DNA from 3 places in the Blautia sp. Marseille-P2398 genome. Region 3 is predicted to be linked to each of the others. Evidence: riboswitches for the same ligand, from Rfam matches in the RefSeq annotation. Region 3 holds a riboswitch; each other region holds the start of a gene.
What was found. Region 3 has a riboswitch for cobalamin ahead of ACESZG_RS08580 (leucine-rich repeat domain-containing protein). Riboswitches for the same ligand answer to the same signal wherever they lie in the genome.
Positions count from the first base shown of each region.

Region 1 (5,853 bases), on a different contig from region 3:
TCGTGCACAGGCGATCAAAGAAGCACAGAAACTTCGCGCAGAAGGCAAATGTGTGGCATTACGTTTGAAAAAGGAGGCCAGATAAGCCATGAGATACCTGACAGTTGCCCTGACCAAAGGCAGACTTGCCAACAAAACAATGGAAATGTTTGAGAAAGCAGGAATCACCTGCGAAGAAATGAAAGATAAAGATTCCCGTAAACTGATCTTTACCAATGAAGAACTGAAGATGAAATTCTTCCTTGCAAAAGGGCCGGATGTTCCTACCTATGTAGAGTATGGTGCGGCAGATATCGGAATTGTGGGAAAGGATACGATCCTGGAGGAAGGCCGTAAGCTTTATGAAGTGATGGATCTTGGATTTGGAAAATGTAAGATGTGTGTCTGCGGACCGGAGAGTGCCAGAGAAGTTCTGGAGAACAACCAGCTGATCCGTGTGGCGACTAAATATCCAAATATTGCCAAGGATTACTTCTTTAACAGAAAACACCAGACAGTAGATTTGATCAAATTAAACGGTTCCATTGAACTGGCACCCATCGTTGGTCTGTCTGAAGTGATCGTAGATATTGTGGAGACCGGAAGTACACTGAAGGAAAACGGACTGAAGGTGCTGGAAGAGGTCTGCCCGCTGTCTGCCAGAATGGTAGTCAATCAGGTGAGCATGAAGATGGAAAATGAGAGAATCCGTAAACTTATTGAAGACTTAAGAAGAGTTCTTCAGGAGGAGATGTAAAGATGCGTACAGTAAAATTAACAAAAGAATCAACAAAGGATATTCTTGAGAATCTGCTGAAAAGAAGCCCGAATAACTATGGGAAATTTGAATCCACAGTAGCTCAGATCCTTGATAAAGTAAAAAATGAAGGGGACGCAGCCCTTTTTGCTTATACAAAAGAATTTGACAAAGCTGATGTGACAAAAGAGACTATCCGCGTCACAGATGCAGAAATTGAAGAGGCTTATGCGCAGATTGATCCTGCACTTCTTGGAGTGATCCGCAAAGCTCTGGTCAATATCCGTCAGTATCATGAAAAACAGATCCAGAACAGCTGGTTTACAAGCACAACAGATGGAACTATGCTTGGACAGAAAGTAACACCGTTAAATCGTGTGGGTGTCTATGTACCCGGTGGAAAAGCAGTTTATCCGTCTTCTGTACTGATGAATATTGTACCTGCGAAAGTGGCAGGAGTCCCGCATATTGTTATGACAACACCGCCCGGAAAGGATGGCAAAGTATGCGCTTCCACACTGGTAGCAGCCAAAGAAGCAGGAGCAGATGAGATTTATAAGGTGGGTGGTGCACAGGCGATCGGTGCCCTTGCTTTCGGAACAGAGAGTATTCCGAAGGTAGACAAGATCGTAGGTCCCGGAAACATTTTCGTAGCTCTTGCAAAGAAAGCAGTATATGGCTATGTAAGCATTGACTCCATTGCAGGACCGAGTGAGATCCTTGTTCTTGCAGATGAGACAGCTAATCCGCATTTTGTGGCAGCTGACCTTCTTTCCCAGGCAGAGCATGATGAACTGGCATGTGCTATCCTGATCACTACAAGTGAGGAATTTGCGAAGAAAGTAGATGAAGAAGTAAAAGGTTTCGTGGAGGTTCTTTCCAGAAAAGAAATCATTCAGAAGTCTCTTGATAACTTTGGATACATTCTGATCGCAGAGGATATGGACGAGGCGATTGAGGCAGCCAATGAAATCGCTCCGGAACATATGGAGATCGTGACAGCCAATCCCTTTGAAGATATGATGAAAGTGAAGAATGCAGGTGCGATCTTTATCGGAGAGTACAGTTCCGAGCCACTGGGAGATTATTTTGCAGGTCCGAACCATGTACTTCCTACAAACGGAACAGCCAAATTTTTCTCAGCCCTTTCCGTAGATGATTTCATCAAGAAATCAAGTATTGTATATTACTCAAAATCCGCACTGCGTAATATACACAAAGATATCATTCAGTTTGCAACTTCTGAGCAGCTTACTGCACATGCAAATTCTATTGCAGTTCGTTTTGAGGATGAAGATAAAGAATAATGGTAAGGCTTTGAATCTGAAATCTGCTATAATGTAAACTGTAGTTTGCGCATTAAAACAATGGATTCAGAGTGTTTGAAAATAAGTAAGACAGAGAGGACTTAACCATGGCAAGAGAAGCCTCAGCAGAAAGAAATACAAAAGAAACAGAAATCAAATTAAAAATAAATCTGGATGGAACCGGATATTCTGATATTGAGACAGGTGTGGGATTTTTTAACCATATGCTGGATGGATTTACCCGTCATGGGCTCTTTGATCTCAGTGTCAGAGTCCATGGTGATCTTCAGGTGGATGACCATCACACCATCGAGGATACAGGAATTGTTCTGGGAACTGCATTAAAAGAAGCAATTGGTGACAAAAAGGGGATTAAGCGCTATGGAAGCTGCATCCTTCCCATGGATGAATCCCTGGTGCTCTGTGCGATCGATCTGTCCGGAAGACCTTACTTTGTATGGGATGCAGAGTTTACCACAGACAGGATCGGTGACATGTCTACGGAAATGGTAAAAGAGTTCTTCTATGCCATTTCCTATGCCTGTGGCATGAATCTTCATATCAGGGTTCTGGCAGGTGGGAATAATCACCATGTAGCAGAAGCAATGTTCAAAAGTTTTGCCAAAGCACTGGACGCAGCCACATCCTATGATCCAAGGATCACAGATATTCTGTCTACCAAGGGCAGTTTGTAAAATTTGAAAATTTACGAAATGATTTATGGCAATCAATAAATTAGATGGAGACAGAAAATGGAAAATACAGTGAATTTAAAAAGCAGCATCGCATGGTCTGATTTTAAATTAAACAGTGATGGAATGGTACCTGTTATAGCCCAGGATTATCAGACAAACGAAGTGCTGATGCTGGCGTATATGAATGAAGAAGCATTTAATACCACTCTTGAAACAGGTAAAATGACTTACTGGAGCAGAAGCCGCAATGAACTCTGGACGAAGGGACTCACATCCGGACATCTCCAGTTTGTAAAATCCCTTACACTGGATTGCGACAATGATACGATCCTTGCTAAAGTAGAGCAGATCGGTGCAGCCTGCCATACCGGAAACAGAACCTGTTTTTTCAAAACCCTGACAGAAGTGTAATGAATAACGCGATAATATACAAGCCAAAATTCCATTGCCGCAGGCAATCTGGAATGAATTTTGGCTACGTTACTGTGAACGGAGTGAACAGTAACACTAATGCCAAACATTAAAGGAAAATATACACGAATTGTATTGACATTTTTGGTAAAATGTGATAAAAAAAGAATATCCGAATTGAATATGTGCAATGTTATAACGCAAAGGTTGCATCGTACTTGATGCGCAAAAGAGAATCCGGTGAGAATCCGGAGCGATACCGTCACTGTGTATGGGAGCTGCTTTTCAGAAACCACTGGGAAACCGGGAAGGGAGAAACAGCGATGATCGAAGTCAGGAGAACTGCCTTGGCGTAGAATTTAAGGTCTGCGGTATACAGAACCTGTATTCTCATAACGATACATAGCTCTTTTATTAAATGAATCAGACAGAATCGGAAATTACAGATATATCTGGTACATATAAACCATGTATTTATGGGAAGGCGGTAGCTGCAGAATATGCAGTTGCCTTTTTTGTGCATACAATTGTCCGGAAATACGAGAAATAAAAGAGGAAAAACGAAATGAAAAGAAAATCCATGTTAGCCTTATTACTGGCAGTATCCATGACCTGTTCCATGACAGCAGCAACAGGTACAGTTGCTTTTGCATCTGATGATGCAGCAACAGAAGAGGCTGCAGATGACACAGAAGCAGCTGCAGACGATGCAGATGCAGCAGATACAGAGAAAGCATCTGATGATACAACAGAAGCTTCTGATGATGATCAGAAAGCCGCAGACGAAGTTGGTGCCCTGATCGATAAGATTTATGTTCAGGAAAGAACAGACACAACTGACGAAGACTGCAAAGCAGCAAAAGAAGCATGGGACAAACTTACAGATGCTCAGAAAGAACTGGTAACAGGTGAAGAAGCAAGCCCTGAATACTTTGGACGTGACACAGGTGATGCTTCCAAAGATGATCCTCGTAACCAGGATGAGATTGGTGAGAATGAACTTCTTGTAGTAAGTTTTGGTACATCCTTCAACGACAGCCGTGCAGAGGATATCAAAGGAATCGAGGATGCCCTTGCAAAAGCATATCCGGACTGGTCAGTAAGACGTGCATTTACAGCACAGATTATCATCAACCATGTACAGGCAAGAGATGATGAAGTAATCGATAATATGCAGCAAGCTCTTGACCGTGCAGTAGCTAACGGTGTTAAGAATCTTGTTGTACAGCCGACACATCTGATGCATGGTGCAGAATATGATGAAATGACAGAGGCAATTGATGGATACAAAGACAAATTTGAATCTGTTGCAATTGCAGAGCCAATGCTCGGTGAAGTTGGTGATGACGCTACAGTGATCAATGATGACAAGAAAGCAGTTGCTCAGGCGATCACAGATGAAGCCTGCAAGGAAGCTGGATTTGATGATATGAAAGCAGCAGCAGATGCAGGCACAGCATTTGTATTCATGGGACATGGTACATCCCATACAGCTAACGTAACCTATGACCAGATGCAGACACAGATGGATGATCTTGGATTCACAAACGCTTTCATCGGAACTGTAGAGGGAGAACCGGAAGACACAGCATGTGACAAGGTTATCGAGAAAGTAAAAGAAGCAGGATTCAAGAATGTAATCCTTCGTCCTCTGATGGTTGTTGCCGGAGACCACGCTAACAATGATATGGCTGGTGATGATGCAGATTCCTGGAAATCTCAGTTTGAGGCATCCGGTGATTTCGACAGTGTTGACTGTCAGATCGCAGGTCTTGGAAGAATCGCAGCAGTAGAAGATCTGTATGTGGCTCATACAAAAGCAGCAATTGATTCTCTTGGAGCATCTGACGATGCAGCAGCAGAAGATACTGATGCCAAAGCAACAGATGACAGTGCAGACGATGCACAGGCAGATGACGCAGCTGAGACAACAGCTGATACTGCAGAGGCTGACGCTGAATAAAAAATATTGTTCAAACAAGATAAACTGCCCGGAGAACTTGCAAAAGTTTCCGGGCAGATATATTATATGATAAGAAAAAAAGAAGTCATAGCAATTCCATAAAATACTGCAAACAGTTCGCACGTTTCTGTTCATTCCGTTCACAGTAACGTGCGCACATCTGAGAAAGATCCAGAGGAACTGTCTTAATTGCATTATTTTCTGGAATTACTATAATATATTTGCCATCACCTGTTCAAAAGCCTGTTGCTCTGCAGCAGATGGGTTGAACAGCACGATAGAAAAAACTATAAAAAATATGAAGATAAGGGAGAAGAAATAATCATGAAGAAACGTTCATTTACATTATTAATGTCAGCACTTACTATTTCAGCTACTCTGATCGGTACAAGCCCGGTTGCTGCAAAGACAGATACTGATACGGCAACAGAAGAAACCACTGATAAAGAAGAAACAACTGCAAAAGATGCTGATTCAGAAAACACAGATAATAAAGAAACAGATGCATCCAAGAGTGATACATTAGAGGATGGCACCTACACAGCAGAATTTGATACAGACAGCGGAATGTTCCATGTAAATGAAGCAAACGATGGAAAAGGAACCCTTACAGTAAAGGATGGCAAGATGACTATCCATGTAAGCCTTGCTTCTAAGAAAATTGTAAACCTTTTCGTCGGAAAGGCAGAAGATGCACAGAAAGACGGGGCAGAGGTTCTTGAGCCAACCACAGATACTGTT
Region 1 covers NZ_CAXSTD010000003.1:71,325-77,177, forward strand. Annotated here, with positions in the region: gene hisZ (ATP phosphoribosyltransferase regulatory subunit) at 1-85, shown strand, start outside; gene hisG (ATP phosphoribosyltransferase) at 89-736, shown strand; gene hisD (histidinol dehydrogenase) at 739-2,043, shown strand; gene hisB (imidazoleglycerol-phosphate dehydratase HisB) at 2,151-2,738, shown strand; partial or broken gene hisI (phosphoribosyl-AMP cyclohydrolase) at 2,817-3,143, shown strand; cobalamin riboswitch at 3,337-3,514, shown strand; gene ACESZG_RS04730 (sirohydrochlorin cobaltochelatase) at 3,715-5,112, shown strand; gene ACESZG_RS04735 (hypothetical protein) at 5,437-5,853, shown strand, end outside.
Region 1: another riboswitch for cobalamin. It lies ahead of ACESZG_RS04730 (sirohydrochlorin cobaltochelatase); the one in region 3 lies ahead of ACESZG_RS08580 (leucine-rich repeat domain-containing protein).

Region 2 (5,853 bases), on a different contig from region 3:
CCTGCAGCAGTGCAGAAGATTCAATCTGCCCACAGACAAGAAAATCAAAGAATTTTCCACTGGCATGAAAGCAAAGTTTAAAGTACTGGCAGCATTAAGTCATAAGGCAGAACTGCTGATTCTGGATGAGCCCACAGTTGGTCTGGATGTGATTGCCAGGGATGAGGTGCTGAACATGCTGAGAGAATATATGGAAGAAAATGAAAGCAGTTCTATTCTGATCAGTTCGCATATTTCATCAGATCTGGAGAGTCTTTGTGACGATTTTTATATGATCCATGCCGGAAAAATTATTCTTCATGAGGATACAGATGTACTGCTGTCAGATTATGCAGTTCTTAAAGTTTCAGAAGAAGAGTATGAAAAACTGGATCAGCAATACCTTATTAAGATCCGGAAAGAAGCTTATGGATACAGGTGTCTGACAAACCAGAAACAATTTTATATGGAAAATTACCCGGATGTTGTAATTGAGAATGGAAAGATTGATGATCTGGTAGTGATGATGGAGGAACAGGTATGAAGGGATTATTTGTAAAGGATATAGAACTGATGAAACAGCAGAAACAGTTTTTTATCCTGGTTGTTGTAATGGAAGTCATCCTGAATCTGGCAGGAAGCGGGAGTGTCAGTTTTGCTACAGGATATTTTACGATTGTCACAGCAATTTTTGCCATTACGACTATAAGTTATGATGAGTTTGATAATGGTCTTGCGTTTCTTATGACCTTGCCGGTTACCAGAAAACAGTATGTGGCGGAAAAATATCTGCTGGGAGCAGGGCTTACGGCTGTAGCGTGGGGAATTGCAACGATAACGGGAGTAATCTGTAAAGGTGTGGCAGAGCTTCAGGGGTGTCTGAGTGAGACTATCATTGGCAGCCTGATATACATTCCACTGGCACTTCTTATGCTGGCGGTATCGCTCCCGCTTGTAATACATTTTGGAGCGGAAAAAGGACGTTATATTGCAATGGTCATGTGGGCTATTATATTTGCCGTAGTTTATATTCTGATAAAAACAATGGGACTTTCAGCAGACGCAGTCGATGCATGGCTGAATGGACTTAACCGGGGAATGGTATTGGCTGGAGTTGTATTGTTTACAGTAATTGTATATATGGGGTCTTTTGGGATTGGTGTCCGGCTTATGGAGAAGAAAGAATTCTGATGTGTCTCGAATATGGTTGTAATTATAAAAGCAGTGTGCTAAAATTGTATCAGCGTAATTGAATAAGCTGTTAAGTGAACATTATCATATGCAGATTTTGTGTATGGTAATGTGAGAGGGAATCAGGTGAAATGCCTGAACGGTTGCGGCCACTGTATACAGAAAAAAGCGGGATTGTAATATGTCATTGCATAAATATGTGAGAAGGCGGAATCCGGCTGTCAGAGAGTATCTGGAAATATTTCTGATACAACATTCATGAACTGCTGAAGCATGGATGTTGTATCAGTTTTTATTTTATGGGAACTTTCTGTGATCTGTGAGTCAGGAAACCTGCCTGACAGCGTAAAGAAGGAGCTTCCGTAAAAAGTATCCGTTATTTTTATCACTTCTATTTTACTTTTTCTGAAGTCCCATCTTTTCGGTTACACGAACAGGTAAATAACATATACGAAAAGAGAGGAAGTCAAATGAAAAACAGGTATTTATCCACAAGAATCATGGCAATTATGATGGCAGCAGCTATGGCTGTCTCCGCAGCTCCGGCAGCTTTTGCAGCAGAGAGAGCAGACTCTGAGACAATCAAAGAGGACAACCAGCCGGCAGCAGATGCAGACTCTGATACACAGGAAGATGCAGACGCGCAGGATTCAGCAGATGCAGATAAAACAGCAGACGCAGAAGGTACAAAGACAGAATATCCTCTGACCATCACAACCTATGATTATGATGGAAATGAAATCGAAACAACCTATGAAAAGGCACCGGAGAAAGTTCTTGCTGTATATCAGGGAAGCATTGAAACCATGCTTGCACTTGGTCTGGAAGACCGCCTGGTAGCTACAGCAGGTCTTGACAATGAAGTTCCGGATGAACTTAAAGATGCATTTTCAAAAACAAATTATCTTGATGAATTTACCCCATCCCTTGAGACTGTAACGATGTTGGAGCCAGACATGATCTTATCCTGGAGCTCCCTGTTTTCTGATAAAAATCTCGGAAATGTAACAGACTGGATCGACAAAGGCTGCAACACTTATTACAACACAAACACACGCCCTGACGGAGACAGAACTCTGGAAAATGAATTTACAGACATCTTAAATCTTGGAAAGATTTTTGATGTACAGGACAAAGCACAGGCAATCGTAGATGATGCAAAGGCAGTGATCGATAAAACTCTTACAGCAACAGCAGATGTAGAAGAGAAACCAAGCGTAATGGTTCTGGAACCTCTTGGAGAAGATATCACAAACTATGGTGCAAAGAGCCTTGGTGGAGATATGGTAACACAACTGGGTGCGACTCTGGCAAACCCGGATGCTTCTACAGCAGGAAAAGAAGATATCATTGCAGCAAACCCTGATGTGATTTTTGTTGTATACATGCCATATGCAGGTGATGATCCGGAAACTGTAAAAGAAAGCCAGCTTGCCGTTATCAAGGATGACGAAGCACTTCAGAGCCTTGACGCTGTAAAGAACGGTCGTGTTTATCCGATCATGCTCAGTGAAATGTACGCAAGTGCAACACGTACACAGGATGGTATTGAAACTTTCGCAAAAGGATTATATCCGGATGTGAATCTTGACTGATTGAGGACATAACAGTGAAAGAACAGGTTTCACAGACAAAAAAAGGCAGTGTGCTCAGGACATCCATGTATGTGGCAGTTCTTATCGGGCTTGCGGCATTTCTGATTTTTTCCATTCTTGCAGCAATCACTTTTGGAAATGCAGATCTGTCACTGAAAGATGTTTACAGTGTCATTGCATATAAATTGTTTCATATCAAAAGCCTGTCCGCCTATGCAGAAGGCGCAGTTCACGATGTTGTGTGGCTGATCCGGCTGCCCAGAGTCCTGCTGGCTCTGGCAGTTGGAATGGCTCTTTCCGTCTGTGGCGTAGTTATGCAGGCGATTGTCCAGAACCCACTGGCAGATCCGTATGTACTTGGTATTTCATCCGGTGCATCCCTTGGTGCAACACTGGCGATCATGCTTGGAGTTGGTGGATTTCTCGGTGGAAACTCAGTTGGTGTTCCTGCATTTATTGGTGCAATGGTCACTTCTTTTGCAGTAATTGCCATTGCAAACATGGGCGGAAAAGCTACTTCTGCCAAACTGATCCTTGCCGGAATGGCTGTCAGTGCGGTATGTTCTGCTTTTTCCAATTTTGTTATCTATATCACCAATGACAAAAATGCAGCAACAGAAGTAATGAAGTGGTCGATGGGAAGCCTTGCAGGCGCAAGCTGGAGCAGAGTAGGTGTAATGCTTCCTGTTACATTGATCTGTGTAATTATTTTCTGGACGCAATATCGTAATCTGAATCTGATGCTGTTAGGAGATGATGTATCGATCACACTGGGAACTGATTTGCACAGGCTGAGAACTTTTTATCTGATCGTTGCTTCTGTAATGATTGGGTTTGCAGTATATTGTGCGGGTGTGATCGGCTTTGTAGGACTTGTGATCCCTCATGTGATCAGAATCCTGTTTGGAACAGACCACAGAAGATTACTGCCATTAAGTGCACTGCTTGGTGCATCATTCCTGATCTGGTGTGATGTGGCATGTCGTGTGATCCTGAAGAATTCTGAGATGCCGATCGGTGTGCTGGTATCCATTATCGGTGCTCCATGCTTTATTTATCTGCTTGTGCGGAAATCCTATGGATTTGGAGGTAGTAAGTAATGAAAATCACTACAGAAGATATTCAGGTTGGATTTCACGCCAGACAGATACTGAAGGGAATTTCCATAGAGTCAAAGGATAAGGAACTGGTAGGGATCATCGGACCAAACGGAAGCGGAAAATCTACATTATTAAAATGCATCTACCGTATCCTGAAGCCAGATGCAGGTGCCGTTTATCTGGACGGCGAAGAACTCCATTCCATGAGCGTAAAAAGCTCCGCCAGAAAAATGGCAGTTGTGGCACAGCACAATTACTACAACTTTGATTTTACCGTACGGGAAGTCGTGTTGATGGGACGTGCACCTCATAAGAAAGCATTGGAACGGGATAATGCAAAAGATTACCGGATTGTTGAAGAAGCACTGAAAACGGTACAGATGGATGCATTTGCGGATCGCACATTTTCTACACTGTCAGGTGGAGAGCAGCAGAGGGTTATTCTGGCAAGAGCACTTGCACAGCAGACACCTGCACTGATCCTTGATGAGCCGACTAACCATCTGGATATCACACATCAGATCATGCTGATGGAACTGGTAAAGAAACTTAACGTAACTGTAATATCAGCTATCCATGACCTGAATATTGCGGCGGCATACTGCGATAAGATTTATGTATTGAAAGATGGTGTGCTGGAAGGATATGGAACTCCACAGGAAGTACTCACTCCGGAGCTGATCAAAAGGATTTACCAGGTAGATTCGGAAGTGGTAAATGACAGCCGCGGGAAGATGCATATTTTATTTTTATAATATGATATCAGGGTCAAAAGGTCAGAAAGTCGTTCGTGCTTGCACGATAAGACTTTGGAGCTTGGGACTCGTCAAACATGAGAAAGTAGCAATTTACGTAGTAAATCAGAGGATTTCGAATGTTTGAGTATTGACAGGCCAGAGTCAGGAAAATTTTTGACTCTGGCCTGCTATATATGGAGAAAAAAGATGAATAAAATAGGAATTTTGACGTGTATTCATTCTAATAATGTATGCGCCAGAGTTGGATGCCTGGCAGCATTTCAGAACAGAACTGATTTCTTTCAGGATTATCCGGAAGATACCTGTCTGGCAGCAATGATGACCTGTAACGGATGCAAAGGCGCCAACCCGATAGAACCCATAGAAGACAAAGGAATCCTGGAAAAGATAGACAGACTGGTCAGTGAAAAAATCAGTACCATCCACGTTGGTGTCTGTCGTCTCCCGGATGGAAAGCATGAATGTCCAAGGATGACACAGATTTGCAATATGATAGAAGAACGTGGAATCAAAGTAGTCAGAGGGACACATAAGGAATAAAAAAGTTTCCATACGTTACTGTTCACTTCGTTCACAGTAACGTAGCCAAAATTCATTCCAGATTGCCTGCGGCAATGGAATTTTGGCTTGTATGTCTCGGGATTTTGGCATATTCATGCCAAAACACCTCGCGGGACAGTGGCGTGTGAACAGTAACTTCCATACAATTTATAAAATAAAAAGAATATAAAATGCCTTGAAAATAAGAGTAAGTAATGCTAACATAAGTATAAAGCATATTTCTCTTATATTTCAAGGCATTTTTGCCGTCTGATTATTCTAATCTCAATTCAGAAATCCATGCTTTTAATTCCAGTTAATTATGAAAAGCAGGAGCTGAGAAGTGATAAGAATAGCACAAAATGTTCTTTGACTCCTGCGGAAAACAGGAGGTATTGCCAATGGCAAAAAGAAAGAACAAAAAAATTATTGTGAAAAGAAACCGATTGAAAGGCAACACAGCAACTGCAAACCGTAAGTACAAAGATACAGTCTTCCGTATGCTGTTTTCAGACAGAAAGAATCTGTTGTCGCTGTATAATGCAATCAATGGAACTTCCTATACAGATGCAGCTCAATTAGAGATTGTGACACTTGAGAACGCAATCTATATGGGAATGAAGAATGATCTGGCGTTTATTATAAATACGAATTTGTTTCTGTATGAACATCAGTCTACGTATAACCCGA
Region 2 covers NZ_CAXSTD010000024.1:15,508-21,360, forward strand. Annotated here, with positions in the region: gene ACESZG_RS18165 (ABC transporter ATP-binding protein) at 1-523, shown strand, start outside; gene ACESZG_RS18170 (ABC-2 transporter permease) at 520-1,170, shown strand; cobalamin riboswitch at 1,246-1,526, shown strand; gene ACESZG_RS18175 (ABC transporter substrate-binding protein) at 1,641-2,765, shown strand; gene ACESZG_RS18180 (iron ABC transporter permease) at 2,780-3,865, shown strand; gene ACESZG_RS18185 (ABC transporter ATP-binding protein) at 3,865-4,620, shown strand; gene ACESZG_RS18190 (CGGC domain-containing protein) at 4,810-5,163, shown strand; gene ACESZG_RS18195 (hypothetical protein) at 5,565-5,853, shown strand, end outside.
Region 2: another riboswitch for cobalamin. It lies ahead of ACESZG_RS18175 (ABC transporter substrate-binding protein); the one in region 3 lies ahead of ACESZG_RS08580 (leucine-rich repeat domain-containing protein).

Region 3 (5,853 bases):
CACGCTGCTGGTTGGTATGGTACTGCTGGGTGGTATCAAGCGAATCGGAAGTGTTTCCGAGAAGCTGGTGCCGTTTATGGCATTGTTTTATATTGCACTTGCATTGGGCGTTGTGATCTTAAATATCGGAAGAGTTCCGGCAGTTTTCCATGATATTGTTTATGGAGCCTTTAATCCGTCAGCAGTGACAGGTGGTGTGATCGGAAGCTTTTTCCTCAGTATGAAAAAGGGTGTTTCCAGAGGTATTTTCTCCAATGAAGCCGGACTTGGTACAGGGTCTATCGCTCATGCCTGTGCGGATACAAGCAAACCTGTAAAACAGGGTATGTTTGGTATCTTTGAGGTATTTGCAGATACGATCGTGATCTGTACTCTGACAGCACTTGTAATCCTTGTAAGCGGCGTGCCGGTAAATTACGGTGCAGCGGCAGGTGCAGAACTTACAATTTCCGGATTTACTGCTACATATGGAGGCTGGGTTTCCATCTTTACGGCAGTTGCCATGTGCTGCTTTGCATTTTCAACGATTATCGGATGGGGACTTTACGGAGCTCGCTGCATTGAATTCTTATTCTCTGCAAAAGTTATCCGCCCATTTATGATCGCCTATTCATTAGTGGCAATCATTGGTGCAACTGTAGATCTGGGACTTCTCTGGAGTATTGCTGAGACATTCAACGGTCTCATGGCAATCCCCAACTTAATTGGTGTATTCCTGCTTTCAGGAACCGCCATTACACTTACAAAAGAGTATTTCGCACAGAAATGATAAAAACAGTCTGGAGAGTTTTCTTCAGGCTGTTTATTAGTTTACCTGATGCTTGATGTTAGGTTATTGTTCAGACCCTTGCATAGGGCATTAGTAAAAATGACGAATTTTAAATTTTTTTATTGATGTTATGTACTGTTTTTTATCCGTCATTTTTACTTTATCCACAACCACCCGGATTCGCTTTTTTGCGGCTTTTCCCTTATAATGTGTATATAGATTTCAACGATTTCAGGAGGGAAGTGAGTGGACATTGAACTTATTCTATTCACTTCCCTTTTGTATTTCATCAGGAGAAAGCAGGCATAGAATATTTTTACCATAAAAATGTGATGATCCAACTATGATCTGACAGAAAAATAACAGATTAAAATATAAATCAGCTGTTCTTTAAGTGAAAATGTTTTCAGTACTTCGTTCTTCCATACATCTTCAGGATAAACATCGCCCAGATAAGTATCCCGTCCACAGTACAGTCCATAAAGAAGCAGCCTTTTTCCCTCTCGGACAGCCTCCGGTTCCATGATTAGTCCCCAGCGAAGCTGATCCATCAGATGAAGATAAAGAGACACACATAAAACCAGATTGCTGTTTCTGTTTCGCGATAGAAGTATTCCTTCCAGCTCAGAAGCTTTCTTAAAACTAATATTGTATGCATGAAAAAGAATCTCGTGCTCTGTATAAAAATCCCACAGAGTTCCCGGGGTGATTCCATATCTGCCAGTACGAACAAGAACCTGAAACTGTCTCGGACCACAGGCAGCTGTCTGTTTCATCAGGGCATGTTTTACTGCCATACGGACTGCCCTGCCAATCAGCTCTCCAAGCTTGGAATGTCCGGAGGCATCGGTAAGTGTCAGCTCTCCCTCCATAGCCGAGGCAATCACCATTCCGTCAGTACCAGAACCTGTCGCGATTTCTTCTGAATAACAGCTTCCAAGTAAGAGATGTGAAACGGCCGCTGCTTTTGCCTCCGAAGCAATCATCATTGAGCGGACCATGGCTGCCTCTGTAACATTCTGATTGATATAGATAAAAACATTGATCGTACCGGGTGGCAGCATCTCGTAAGCACCGTTTCTTTCATAGTAAGAAGAAGGATCTCCCGGACACATTCCGTTTGAATCAATTCCCCCTGTAACAGCAGCAGTCACGGATAACTCCTGATAACAGATTTTCTCAACAGCACACAGTTCAGTCCATGCCGCTGTGCTGAGTGCGGTTGCTGTCTGCGGATCAATTCCCAGCTCTTTTGTATGAATGTTCAGGTCTTCCTCATAGGTGTTTCCAAGCATTTCACATTCATAGGCACCATTCATGCAGTTGATATTTAAAGCATGCGTGAGATGAGCAGTGATCCCGCCATTAAGAGGACTGGTGCTAAGAACCCTTGTTTTTCCCGGAAAAGAAAAAACAGTACATCCCTTCTTTTGAAAATAAGTAAAAGTATCATTCATAAACATTCCTCTTTTTTGTCTGTTCAATACAGATTTTGTTGTTATTAGGAAAAGTATTCTACTTTGAATCCTGACTGCTGGCAGTATCTGTCTACTTTAGAACCTTTATAACAGCGGATCGTAGCCGCTTTGTTGATGATCCATTCCCCGATAAATTCAGGATCATGGCGAATCTCCAGATACTGCAGGCGGTTACATCCATGAAAGATCCATTTTCCAAGGTATCTGACATTGGGCGGAATCACCACAGAGGTCAGATTACAGCACTTAAAAAAAGCACTCTCATCAAGAACTTCCAGCGAATCAGGCAGCTGCAGCGAATCCATTCCGCAGAAATAGAAAGCCTGCTTTCCGATAACCCTTAAATCCCCCCCCGGAAAAGAAATACAACTCAGTTTCTTACATTTATAAAAAGCCCTGTCATCGATTTCTTCCAGAGAGGCAGGGAAAACAACTTCCGTAAGAGTAGCGCATTCTGAAAAGGCATTCGGACCGATAAATGTCAGTTTGCTGTTCGGGGCGAACTCCAGACTGTTCAGTTTCCGGCCATTGTTAAATGCGTTTTTTGGAATACTGGTAAGGCTGGCGGGAATTTTGACTTTTTTCAGAGAAATGCAGTCTGAAAATACCCCTATGCCAAGTTTTTGCAGATGTTCAGGAAGCTCTATTCTGTTTAACCGGGAACATCCCTGAAAGGCTTTGTTTCCAATCTGTTCCATTTCATAGGGAAATACCACAGAACGAATATCAGGTCTGTTAAAAAAGGTTTCTGCTGAGATAGAGCGGCAGTTTTGTGGAAGTTCCATATTCTTCTCAATATACTGTCCGCAGTTACGACGCGTAAGTGTCAGAGAATTTGACATAAAAAAATACTCCTTTGCTGATAGACAATGTTGTTTTCTCTGCATGGGAGTAGTATGGACTATGATAAAAATAACAAGGTACCAATAACTGCCGGTGTTCTATATTCCTTAAAAGGAACAGAGAAAACATATGTAAGGATGATACTTCTGTAAAAAAGAGAACACTAAAGAAGATCACCCTTCCATTTCCTATTGCGTGTAGTTAATGGCGGCAGTTTATAGCAGGTATTCTGACTCACGCAGTAACGCCATGTCTCTCCTTCTCGCATAACGATGCAATGGATATGAGATATGGCTGCACGTATACAGCAGCACGACTGTTCAGGATTCTGACCTGATTCCCTCTTAGCTGAAAGTCCGACATTTCTATACCGTGACTGACAGAACTAAAAACCGGTAATTGTCAATGAATGTTCGATTAAATTGTATTATACGTATTATACACTTTTTTGGAGAAAAGACAACAAATTTTTTGAGGGGGAGACAAAATCAGGGAGGGGACGCGCAGGGAAAGCGTTTCTTTTCTGTGCGCTGGTTATTGGATGTGTGGGGATTTGTATGATTTGCAGGTAATGTTTTTGGTTTTGAATAATTGCGCGTCGCATTCTCGTTACTTTAGCCTGCAAATAAAAAGTCAAGGCTAAATTGAAAGAATATTGAAAAATTTATACAGGTTGAAAATTGGGTATCAAAATTAGACCACCACGCCAGTGCTGGTCTGAAAATTTTGGTGGATAATTAAGACTCTGGAAGAGATGCGAGATATTCTTTCACTCGTCCGTAGTAGATTCTTAGAAACTTGTTGGCACCTGCAGTCATATAGACATAGTAAGGCTTGCCTTGAGCACGTTTCTTATCTAAGAACTGATAAACAGGATCATCTTGAGGATGCGTTTTAATTAGGACATCCATTACCTGAAATAAAGTCTTTCTTAGATCAGCGGAACCTCGTTTTGAGGTAGGAACACTTTTTTGTTCATAGGTTCCGGATTCATTAACACCGGGATCTACACCGGCAAATGCAGTAATAGCACTTTTGTGAGTGAAACGGGAAACATTTCCAATCTCAGCCATCAACTGAGGACCAAGTGAAGTTCCAACACCTTTCATAGCCATAACGACAGGATACTCCGGGAGTTTGGATGCAGTTTCATTCATGAGAGTGCGTAGTGACTCAACAGTTGTAGAGGCACTATTAAGCTGGTCTACAGCCTGCTTGATAATAAGCTTTGTAATGGCATCCTTTGGAAGTACAGGAACAAGTTCCTTTGCTTTTCCATAGATTTCTTCAGCTTTTGACTGACTGAAGTTGTACTTCTTGCGTTTGCACCAGTTTTGATAATGGTCGATAAAGGCATTCAGGGACATTTTACGGACACAGTCCACATGCCAGTATGTAGATGCAAAATCAACCCATTTCTGGCTGCCGTCACTGCGTGCAGGACTGTCAAAGTAAGTATTAACACCAGGATAGGTTTGGTCAAGGATGCCGATAAGATTATTTTTCATAGCTGTCTTATGCTTCATGTAAAAGCCGAACTGGCGATTCATGGTTTTGAGCTGATTGCGTAATTCATCCATAACATTATACTGTTTAAGGTTTTGCCATTTGTCAAGAGCATATCGGGCAATCTTAACAGCATCCGCTTTGTCAGATTTCACTTTACGAAGAGAATCATTATCAAAGTCTTTGATAAGTTTTGGGTTAATGGCACTGACGAAAAGATTTGCCTCCAAAAGCTGATGAGCGAGGACTTCATAATAACGTCCTGTGTGCTCCATTACGATTCGAGACTCACCTTCAACAGAGTTGATGAGTTCTATAAGTGAATGGATATCGCTGGCTGTGTGTTTGATTTCGAAAGGTGTGGAAACAATTTCACCGAAAGGCCGCATAATAGCAACCACACTTTTACTTTTAGAAACATCGATACCTACTGCGTTCATAAATTGTCACTCCTTAAGATTATTGCAATGGATAAGTACCAGTTTTACTCATTGCCTATTCAATCTACTGTGGTGTGACACGAATGCACCTAAGGTGATTCAACCTGCATAAAACGAACGCTGCGAATGAGGAACTGGTTATCAGTCTGTTTTACGGACGCGAAGTCCAAGGAAGAAAAAGATATCCAATTGCTACCTACATTCTAACAGCTTAAGCAACAAGATGGATAATTCCTTACTGGATGTAAGGGATATTAACCATAAATATATTGTAATAGGAAGAAAGTTATACCAGCCAGTGCAGTCCGCTGTCACCGGAAGTAGGGAAAAGATATGCAGAGCCGTCCAAACGGAAAGAGAGAGGGTTGTACAGAGAGGGAAACAGAACCTATAACGCAGATGCCGTAGGCGCATATAATATCCTGAGAAAATATCACTCCGTATCCGGAGTAAAAAAAGAACTGTCCGTAACCGGACTGAAAACACCGGAAATAATAAAAGTAGCTGTATAGCTCTAAAGAGCAAACAGTAGTGGTGCCATGGATGCACCCTGAAAAAAGGCGGTATCCCGCCTTAATTCAGATGCTCTGGTAACTCAGTTGCCGAGTAATTCACAACAGAGGTGTGGAAGATCATTCCTTTGATTTGTATATTCCGCATTGTGGAGATTCTGTAAAAGAGTGTTTTCTCAGACGTATTCCGGGGATAATAAGGGAAGTAATTATTTGTAATCGGGATATTGACAAATTATGGACAAAATGTTAAGATGGTTTCGTAAAAAACGAATAGCGTTTAGCGCACATGTACAGCTCATTAC
Region 3 covers NZ_CAXSTD010000006.1:64,222-70,074, reverse strand. Annotated here, with positions in the region: gene ACESZG_RS08590 (sodium:alanine symporter family protein) at 1-769, shown strand, start outside; gene ACESZG_RS08585 (adenosylcobinamide amidohydrolase) at 1,111-2,226, opposite strand; gene ACESZG_RS08580 (leucine-rich repeat domain-containing protein) at 2,271-3,089, opposite strand; cobalamin riboswitch at 3,292-3,495, opposite strand; gene ACESZG_RS08575 (IS110 family transposase) at 3,828-5,036, opposite strand; gene ACESZG_RS08570 (hypothetical protein) at 5,402-5,548, shown strand.